One region of the Nitratireductor sp. ATLC21 genome, then DNA from elsewhere that is predicted to be linked to it. Evidence: predicted binding sites of a transcription regulator. Region 1 holds the regulator's gene; the other holds the start of a gene.
What was found. Region 1 encodes PhoB, which activates phosphate uptake and scavenging genes when phosphate is short. Its sites were predicted from a motif close to TGTCATNNANCTGTCAT; they were not measured.

Region 2: a site for PhoB is predicted at 1,992-2,008, ahead of ugpB (sn-glycerol-3-phosphate ABC transporter substrate-binding protein UgpB). Genes of this name have one in related genera too.

The regions. Positions count from the first base shown of each region.
Region 1 covers NZ_JBXUOU010000003.1:601,970-605,709, forward strand. Annotated here, with positions in the region: gene pstA (phosphate ABC transporter permease PstA) at 1-533, shown strand, start outside; gene pstB (phosphate ABC transporter ATP-binding protein PstB) at 548-1,363, shown strand; gene phoU (phosphate signaling complex protein PhoU) at 1,386-2,096, shown strand; gene phoB (phosphate regulon transcriptional regulator PhoB) at 2,134-2,820, shown strand; gene AC2CHD_RS17410 (hypothetical protein) at 2,871-3,197, opposite strand; gene AC2CHD_RS17415 (DUF1328 domain-containing protein) at 3,288-3,455, opposite strand; gene AC2CHD_RS17420 (response regulator) at 3,583-3,740, opposite strand, start outside.
Region 2 covers NZ_JBXUOU010000004.1:263,816-267,555, reverse strand. Annotated here, with positions in the region: gene AC2CHD_RS19250 (CDP-alcohol phosphatidyltransferase family protein) at 1-268, opposite strand, end outside; gene AC2CHD_RS19245 (phosphatidate cytidylyltransferase) at 265-1,215, opposite strand; gene AC2CHD_RS19240 (lysophospholipid acyltransferase family protein) at 1,215-1,853, opposite strand; gene ugpB (sn-glycerol-3-phosphate ABC transporter substrate-binding protein UgpB) at 2,066-3,388, shown strand; gene ugpA (sn-glycerol-3-phosphate ABC transporter permease UgpA) at 3,449-3,740, shown strand, end outside.

The sequences.
Region 1 (3,740 bases):
TCAACAATCTGGCGGCCGTGCCGTCCATCGTCTTCGGTCTCCTCGGTCTCGCCGTGTTCATCAACTTCATGCATCTGCCGCGCTCTGCGTCTCTTGTGGGCGGTCTGGTGCTGACGCTGATGACATTGCCGACGATCATAATTGCGACGCGTGCAGCGCTGCGCGCCGTACCGCCCTCGATCCGCTCGGCAGCTCTCGGCCTTGGTGCCTCGCGCACACAGACGGTGTTTCACCATGTGCTGCCGCTGGCTGCGCCCGGCATTCTGACGGGCACGATCATCGGCCTGGCCCAGGCACTCGGCGAAACGGCCCCGCTGCTTCTGATCGGCATGGTGGCTTTCGTGGCCGACTACCCCACCACGCCGCTCGATCCTGCTACGGCGCTGCCGGTACAGATCTATATGTGGGCGAACGAAGCCGAACGCGCCTTTGTCGAGCGTACCTCGGGCGCTATCATCGTATTGCTGCTGTTCCTCGCCGTGATGAACATCACCGCCATAATTCTGCGGCGGCGCGTCGAGCGTCGCTGGTAACGGAGTGGAAGGACATGAATATGCTCACTGATGCTGCTGTCGAAGAAGCACTGGATGCGAGCCAGAAGCCAAAACCTCTCAAGATGCGCGGTGAGAATGTGCGTGTCTTCTACGGCGAGAAGCAAGCGCTTTTCGATGTGAATCTGGATGTTCTGGAAAACCAGGTGACGGCGCTTATCGGCCCTTCGGGCTGTGGAAAGTCCACGTTTCTGCGTTGTCTCAACCGCATGAATGACACGATCGATATCTGCCGGATCGAAGGCAAGATCACGCTTGATGATCAAGACATCTATGATCCTAAGATCGATGTGGTGGAGCTGCGTGCCCGTGTTGGCATGGTTTTCCAGAAGCCTAACCCATTTCCCAAGTCGATCTATGAGAACATCGCTTATGGGCCGCGCATCCATGGCCTGGCTTCCAAAAAGAATGAGTTCGATGAAATCGTCGAGTCCAGCCTGCAGAAGGCCGGCCTCTTCAACGAGGTGAAAGACCGTTTGCATGAGCCCGGCACAGGTCTCTCCGGCGGCCAGCAGCAGCGTTTATGCATTGCGCGCGCCATCGCGGTTTCGCCCGAGGTGATCCTCATGGATGAGCCGTGCTCGGCTCTTGATCCCATCGCCACCGCCAAGGTGGAGGAGCTGATCGACGAACTGCGCGAGAACTACACGATCGTCATCGTTACGCACTCCATGCAGCAGGCGGCGCGCGTTTCGCAGCGCACGGCCATGTTCCATCTGGGCAACCTTGTCGAGGAAGGTCCGACGGACAAGATGTTCACCAATCCGGATGACAAGCGGACCCAGGATTACATCACCGGTCGCTTCGGTTGACGCACAGATAAGGAACCAGATCATGGGCGAGCACACAGTCAGCTCCTTCGATGAGGAACTCGGTGAGATCGACCGCCTCATTCGCGATATGGGCGATCTCTCCGGTGCGATGACCCGCGCCTCCACCAATGCCCTTCTTCATTCCGATACCGCGCTGGCGCAGCGCGTTATCTCCGATGACACGATCATGGACGCCAAGCAGCGCGATCTCGACGAACGCGCCATCACACTGATCGCCAAGCGCCAGCCGATGGCACAGGATCTGCGCAGCGTTGTGGGTGCCATTCGCATGGCAGCCGACCTGGAGCGTATCGGTGATCTTGCGAAGAACATTGCCAAGCGCGTCAGCGCGGTGGGCCAGAGCGCTACACCGCGAACACTAGCGCATTCCATAGATGCCATGGCAGGCCTGGTGCTGCAGCAGGTTAATGCTGTGGTCGAGCATTACGTGAAGCGCGATGCCGATGCCTTGATCCAGTTACGCGACGACGACGAGAAAATCGACATTCAGTATACGTCGGTGTTCCGGGAATTGCTGACTTATATGATGGAAGATCCGCGCAACATCACCTCGTGCACGCATCTTCTCTTCTGCGCGAAAAATCTGGAACGCATTGGCGATCATGTGACGAATATCGCCGAGAATGCCTATTATGTGGTGACGGGGGAGCAGCTTCCGGTCCAGCGGCCGAAGCTTGATGAAACACAGATGACGGTCGATACGGATGCCTGAACGGCCGTAGCAATGCTTTAGGAGAATGCCTTCCATGATTGCCCCCAAGGTCATGGTCGTTGAAGACGACGAACCGCTCTGCGTCCTGTTGAAATACAATCTGGAGGCGGAAGGGTATCAGGTAGAGATGATCTCGCGCGGCGATGAAGCCGAGGTGCGGTTGCAGGAGAATGTCCCGGATCTGCTCGTTCTGGACTGGATGGTTCCGGCCGTATCAGGCATCGAACTGTGCCGCCGGCTGCGCATGCGTCCTGAAACCGAGCGTCTTCCCATTATCATGCTCACCGCGCGCGGTGAGGAAAGCGACCGCGTTCGCGGTCTTTCCACCGGTGCCGACGACTATCTGGTCAAGCCGTTTTCGACGCCGGAATTCGTCGCGCGTGTGCGGGCGCTCCTGCGCAGAGCCAAGCCTGAGGTTCTCTCAACGGTGCTGTCTGTGGGCGATATTGTGCTCGACCGCGAATCGCATCGCGTTTACCGGCGCAAGAATGAGATCCGTCTGGGGCCGACAGAGTTTCGCTTGCTGGAATTCATGATGCAGCATCCGGGGCGGGTCTTTTCGCGCAGCCAGCTGCTCGACAATGTATGGGGTGAGACGATTTACATCGACGAGCGCACCGTGGATGTCCATGTGGGCCGGTTGCGCAAGGCCGTGAACCAGGGGCGGCTTCCCGATGTGATCCGCACCATTCGCGGTGCAGGCTACGCCATTCGAGAAGCCTGAGACAAAAACCCCGGCACTTGGCCGGGGTTTTTGCTGAAGCTGTTGTCTGATTACTCGGTGAAAATGTTCTTCTGACGCGCATGCTCATTGTGAGCGACTGCGAAGCTGTTGACCGGTTCCAGAGAGGCCGTCAGCTTCCCGTCTTTGGTGATGTCCCACTCCAGCACAGCGTCATCGTAGACGAGTGCAGGATCCACAAAGACGCACGTTGCCATCACCCGTGGCGCCTCACCTTCAAGCTCGCGCAGGGAAATGGGCTTCTCGGCCTCGCACTCCTCAAAGGTTTCGTAAATCGGAGCGGGGGCGGGAAGTTCGCGGCATTCAGCCATGTTGCCGGAGCAGCCGACAACCAGAAGAAGCGCAGCGATATGTTCCATGGCGTTCTCCTTTCACTGTCTGCCCGACGCGGAAGCCATGGATGGTCCGCATCGTCGGATGCCGCATTCGTTTACGTCAGATGTACTCGTTTAACCGCGCCCTCTAATCAGTCCCATGACCAGAGAAATCACGAGAAGGGCGAGAAAGATGTAGAACAGGATCTGTGCGATCCCTGCGGAAGCGCCTGCAATACCGCCAAAACCAAGGGCGCCGGCGATAAGAGCGACGACGAGGAATATAAGTGCCCAGTAAAGCATTCTGTCTCTCCGTTTAGTTATGGCAGTTAAACGCTATCCACGGAGATTGGTTCCCGGAGAAAGAAAACCGGCAAACAAAAAGGCCGCCCGAAGGCGACCTTTTTCATCAGAAAGGTGTTGCGCTGCCTCAGGCCGCCGCGCGAGCCTGGTGATCGAAGAAAAGCGCCTGGCTGATCAGCGCTTTGACCATCTCCGGGCTGAAAGGCTTCGTCACAAGGAAAGTCGGCTCCGGGCGCTCGCCAGTCAGCAAACGCTCCGGGAAGGCTGTGATGAAGATCACAGGGA
Region 2 (3,740 bases), on a different contig from region 1:
CCGCCTCCACGGCCACCATGCCGTCGAACAGATTGCACAGCAGCCGGCATTGCACCAAAAAACCGGCCAGAACCAGGAGAAAAGCCCGCGCAGCGCCCTCCGTCTCGCCCACTTGCCAAAAGGCAAGACCGGCAAGCGCCGCGAACACCACGCTCGCCATGGAGATCTGGTTGGGCGTGATGGATGTTTCGGCCAGCCGGCGGGCCACGGCCTTCGCCCAGCCGGTGTCGCGGCTCGCCAGAGGGCGGCGGTTTTCGGTCTTGTTCATGTGAGCGACCACCAGTAACGCACGAGGTGAAAGAAGATGGGGGCGGAAAAGATCACCGAATCCAGCCGGTCGATGAAGCCGCCATGGCCGGCGATCAGATGCCCCCAGTCCTTCACGCCACGGTCGCGCTTGATGGCCGACATGACGAGCCCGCCGAAAAAGCCCATGAGCACGATGACAAAGGACAGCAGTCCCGCCTGAAATGGCGTGAAAGGTGTCATCCAGAACAGTGCCGCGCCGACAAGCGTGGCGCTCAGCGCACCGCCGATGAAGCCTTCAACCGTTTTGGAGGGAGAGAGTTTTGGCGCGATCTTCGTGCGCCCAAGCATTTTGCCCCAGACATATTGCAGCACGTCGCTCGACTGCACGACGACCACCAGGAAGGCGATCAGAAGCAGGTTGCGCCCCTCATAGCCGGGGATCTGCAGCGTAAGCAGTGCCGGCACATGCGAAACGCAGAAGACGCAGATCATCAGCGCCCATTGGACTTCCGCCACACGCACAAGGAAATGGTCCGTGTCCCCCCGCAGGGCCGAGATGATGGGCATCAATAGAAACGCATAGACCGGAACGAGGATCGAATAGAGCCCATACCAGTCGATATAAACCAGATAATACTGAACCGGCAAAACAATGAAGAATGCGGAGGCAAGCGCCCAATGATCGCCGCGCCGTGTGTCCGTCAGCGTCACAAACTCACGCAGGGCGGCGAAGGAAGCGAAGCCGAAGAGCAGAATGGCTCCCAATCGGCCGAAAAGCAGCGCGCCGCCCATCAGGATGATCATCACCCACCAGGCATTCACCCGGTCGTTCAGGTTTTCGATGACGGTGTTGGTTCCGTCGGGGGAGAGCTTGCGCTTGAGAAGGCGTCCTGCGAGAGAGGCCAGAACAAGTACGGCGGTGAGCCCGCCGAGCAGTTTCAGAAGGTCTATCTGATGCTCGTTCATCATGCGTTGCCTTCGACTGTTCCGGAGGTGGATAGGAGCGCGTCGCGTGCTCGCTTCACAAATGCGTCCTTGGTCTCGTCGGATTCCACACGCAAGGGCGCACCAAACGTGACCGTGCAGATCAGCGGAATCGGAACAAACTCTCCTTTTGGCATGACACGGTTCAGATTGGCGATCCATACCGGAACGAGATCGATGTCGGGCCGTTGTTTTGCCAGATGAAAGATCCCGCTCTTGAAAGGCAGAAGCGGATTGTTCGTCTCATTGCGCGTGCCTTCGGGAAAGATGATGAGCGAGGCGCCGCCATCCAGTGCATCGGCCATCTGCTTGATCGGGTCGTCGGCACGTGTCTTGCGGTCGCGATCGATCAACACGGCGTTGAACACATCGCGGCCGATAAAGCGCCTGACGGAGGATTTCAGCCAATAGTCCGCGCCCGCCACCGGACGGGTCTGCTCGCGTAGGCGCGGAGGCAGGACCGTCCACAGGAGAATGAAATCGCCATGGCTGACATGATTGGCAAAATAAATTCGCTGTCGGGGGATAGGTTCAATGCCATCCCAAACGGCCCGCACGGCAGTGATGAAGCGCGCGAAGAGCGTGATAGCACCAGCCGCGAGCCGCGTCAGGAAACTCATTTGATCCTCAGACCCAGAATTCGATTCGACCCTGCACTTGTATAGGATGGCGAGAGGCTAGGCCAATCGCGTGAGCGCTGTGCTGTAGTATGAAATTTCTATACTGGAAAAGGTATGGACAATGTATTCTACAGATGCTGTCATCCAACGGTAACACAAGCCGACCAAGAGAGACCGGTTAACCGGCGATCGACGCTACAGGGAGAGACACAATGAGATTTCGCGCAATGCTTTCCGCAGCCACGGCTCTGACCGTGGCGCTTCCGGCCATGGTCGGCGCCGCACAGGCGCAGACCCAGGTCCAGTTCTGGCATGCCTTCACCGGCCGTCTCGGTGAACTGCTGGAAAAACAGGTCTCCGATTTCAATGCCAGCCAGGAAGATTATGAGGTCGTTGCCACCCTCAAGGGAAATTACTCCGAAGCTCTGAACGCCGGCATCGCCGCCTTTCGTGCTGGCGAACAGCCGCACATTCTGCAGGTTTTCGAGGTTGGCACCGCCACAATGATGGCGGCCAAGGGCGCCATCAAGCCGGTCTATGAAGTGATGGCGGAGGCTGAAGCCGAGTTTGATCCGAACGCCTATCTCGCGCCGGTCGCGGGCTATTACACCAATACGGACGGCGAAATGCTGTCCTTACCATACAACTCCTCCACGCCCGTTCTCTACATCAACAAGAAGGCGCTTGAGGAGGCCGGTCTTGACCCCGAGGCGAAGCCTGCCACCTGGCCGGAAGTCGAGGAACTGCTCGTCAAGCTCAAGGAAGCCGGTTCTGCATGCCCGCTGACGACGGCATGGCAGTCCTGGATTCATCTCGAGAATCTCAGCGCCTACCACAATGTGCCGTTTGCCACGCAAGCCAACGGCTTTGCCGGCACCGACACCGAACTCGCCTTCAATGGCGATCTGCAGGTGCAGCACATCGACAAGATGGGCGAATGGGCCAAGGAAGGCCTCTTCAGCTATTCGGGCCGGCGCAATGAGGGCGGTGCGCGCTTCCGCTCGGGCGAGTGCGCCATGTTCACCGAATCGTCAGCCGGCTATGCCGGTGTGAAGGCCGAGGCCGACTTCCCCTTCACCGTGACAAACCTGCCTTACTGGCCGGATGCGGAAGGCGCGCCCTACAACACGATCATCGGCGGTGCTTCGCTGTGGGTCATGTCGGGCCACGAGGCCGAGGAATATGCCGGTGTTGCCGCATTCCTCAACTATCTCTCCAGCGCTGAGGTGCAGGCCCAGTGGCACCAGGACACCGGTTATCTGCCGATCACCACCGCCGCCTATGACCTGACCAAGGAGCAGGGTTTCTACGAAGAAAACCCGGGCACCGACATTGCCATTCTGCAGATGACGGGCAAGGCTCCGACGGAAAACTCCAAGGGCATCCGTCTTGGCAATTTCGACCAGATCCGCGCCATCATCGACGAGGAACTGGAAGCCGTCTGGCAGGGCCAGAAGGACGCCAAGACAGCGCTCGACGAAGCCGTGAACCGCGGCAACGAGCTGCTGCGCCGCTTCGAGCAGTCGACGCGATAAGTCTGTGAAACCTGCGGGGCCGGCAGAAATCTTGCCGGCCCTGGCATTCTTGGTTTGCCCATGGAAAAGCGCGTCACCTTCGATAACCGTTTGCTGCCCTATCTGCTGCTCGCGCCGCAGCTCGCAGTGACGATTGTTTTTTTCTTCTGGCCGGCCGGTCAGGCCCTTTACCAGTCGCTGCTTCTGCCCGATCCGTTCGGTCTCGGCGCGCGCTTTGTCTGGTTTTCGAATTTCGAATATCTCTTCAACGACCGGTACTATCTTCAGTCCTTCGTCACCACCGCCGTCTTCACCTTCTTCGTGACGCTGGTCTCCATGTCGGTCGCGCTGCTCTTTGCCGTGATGGCCGATC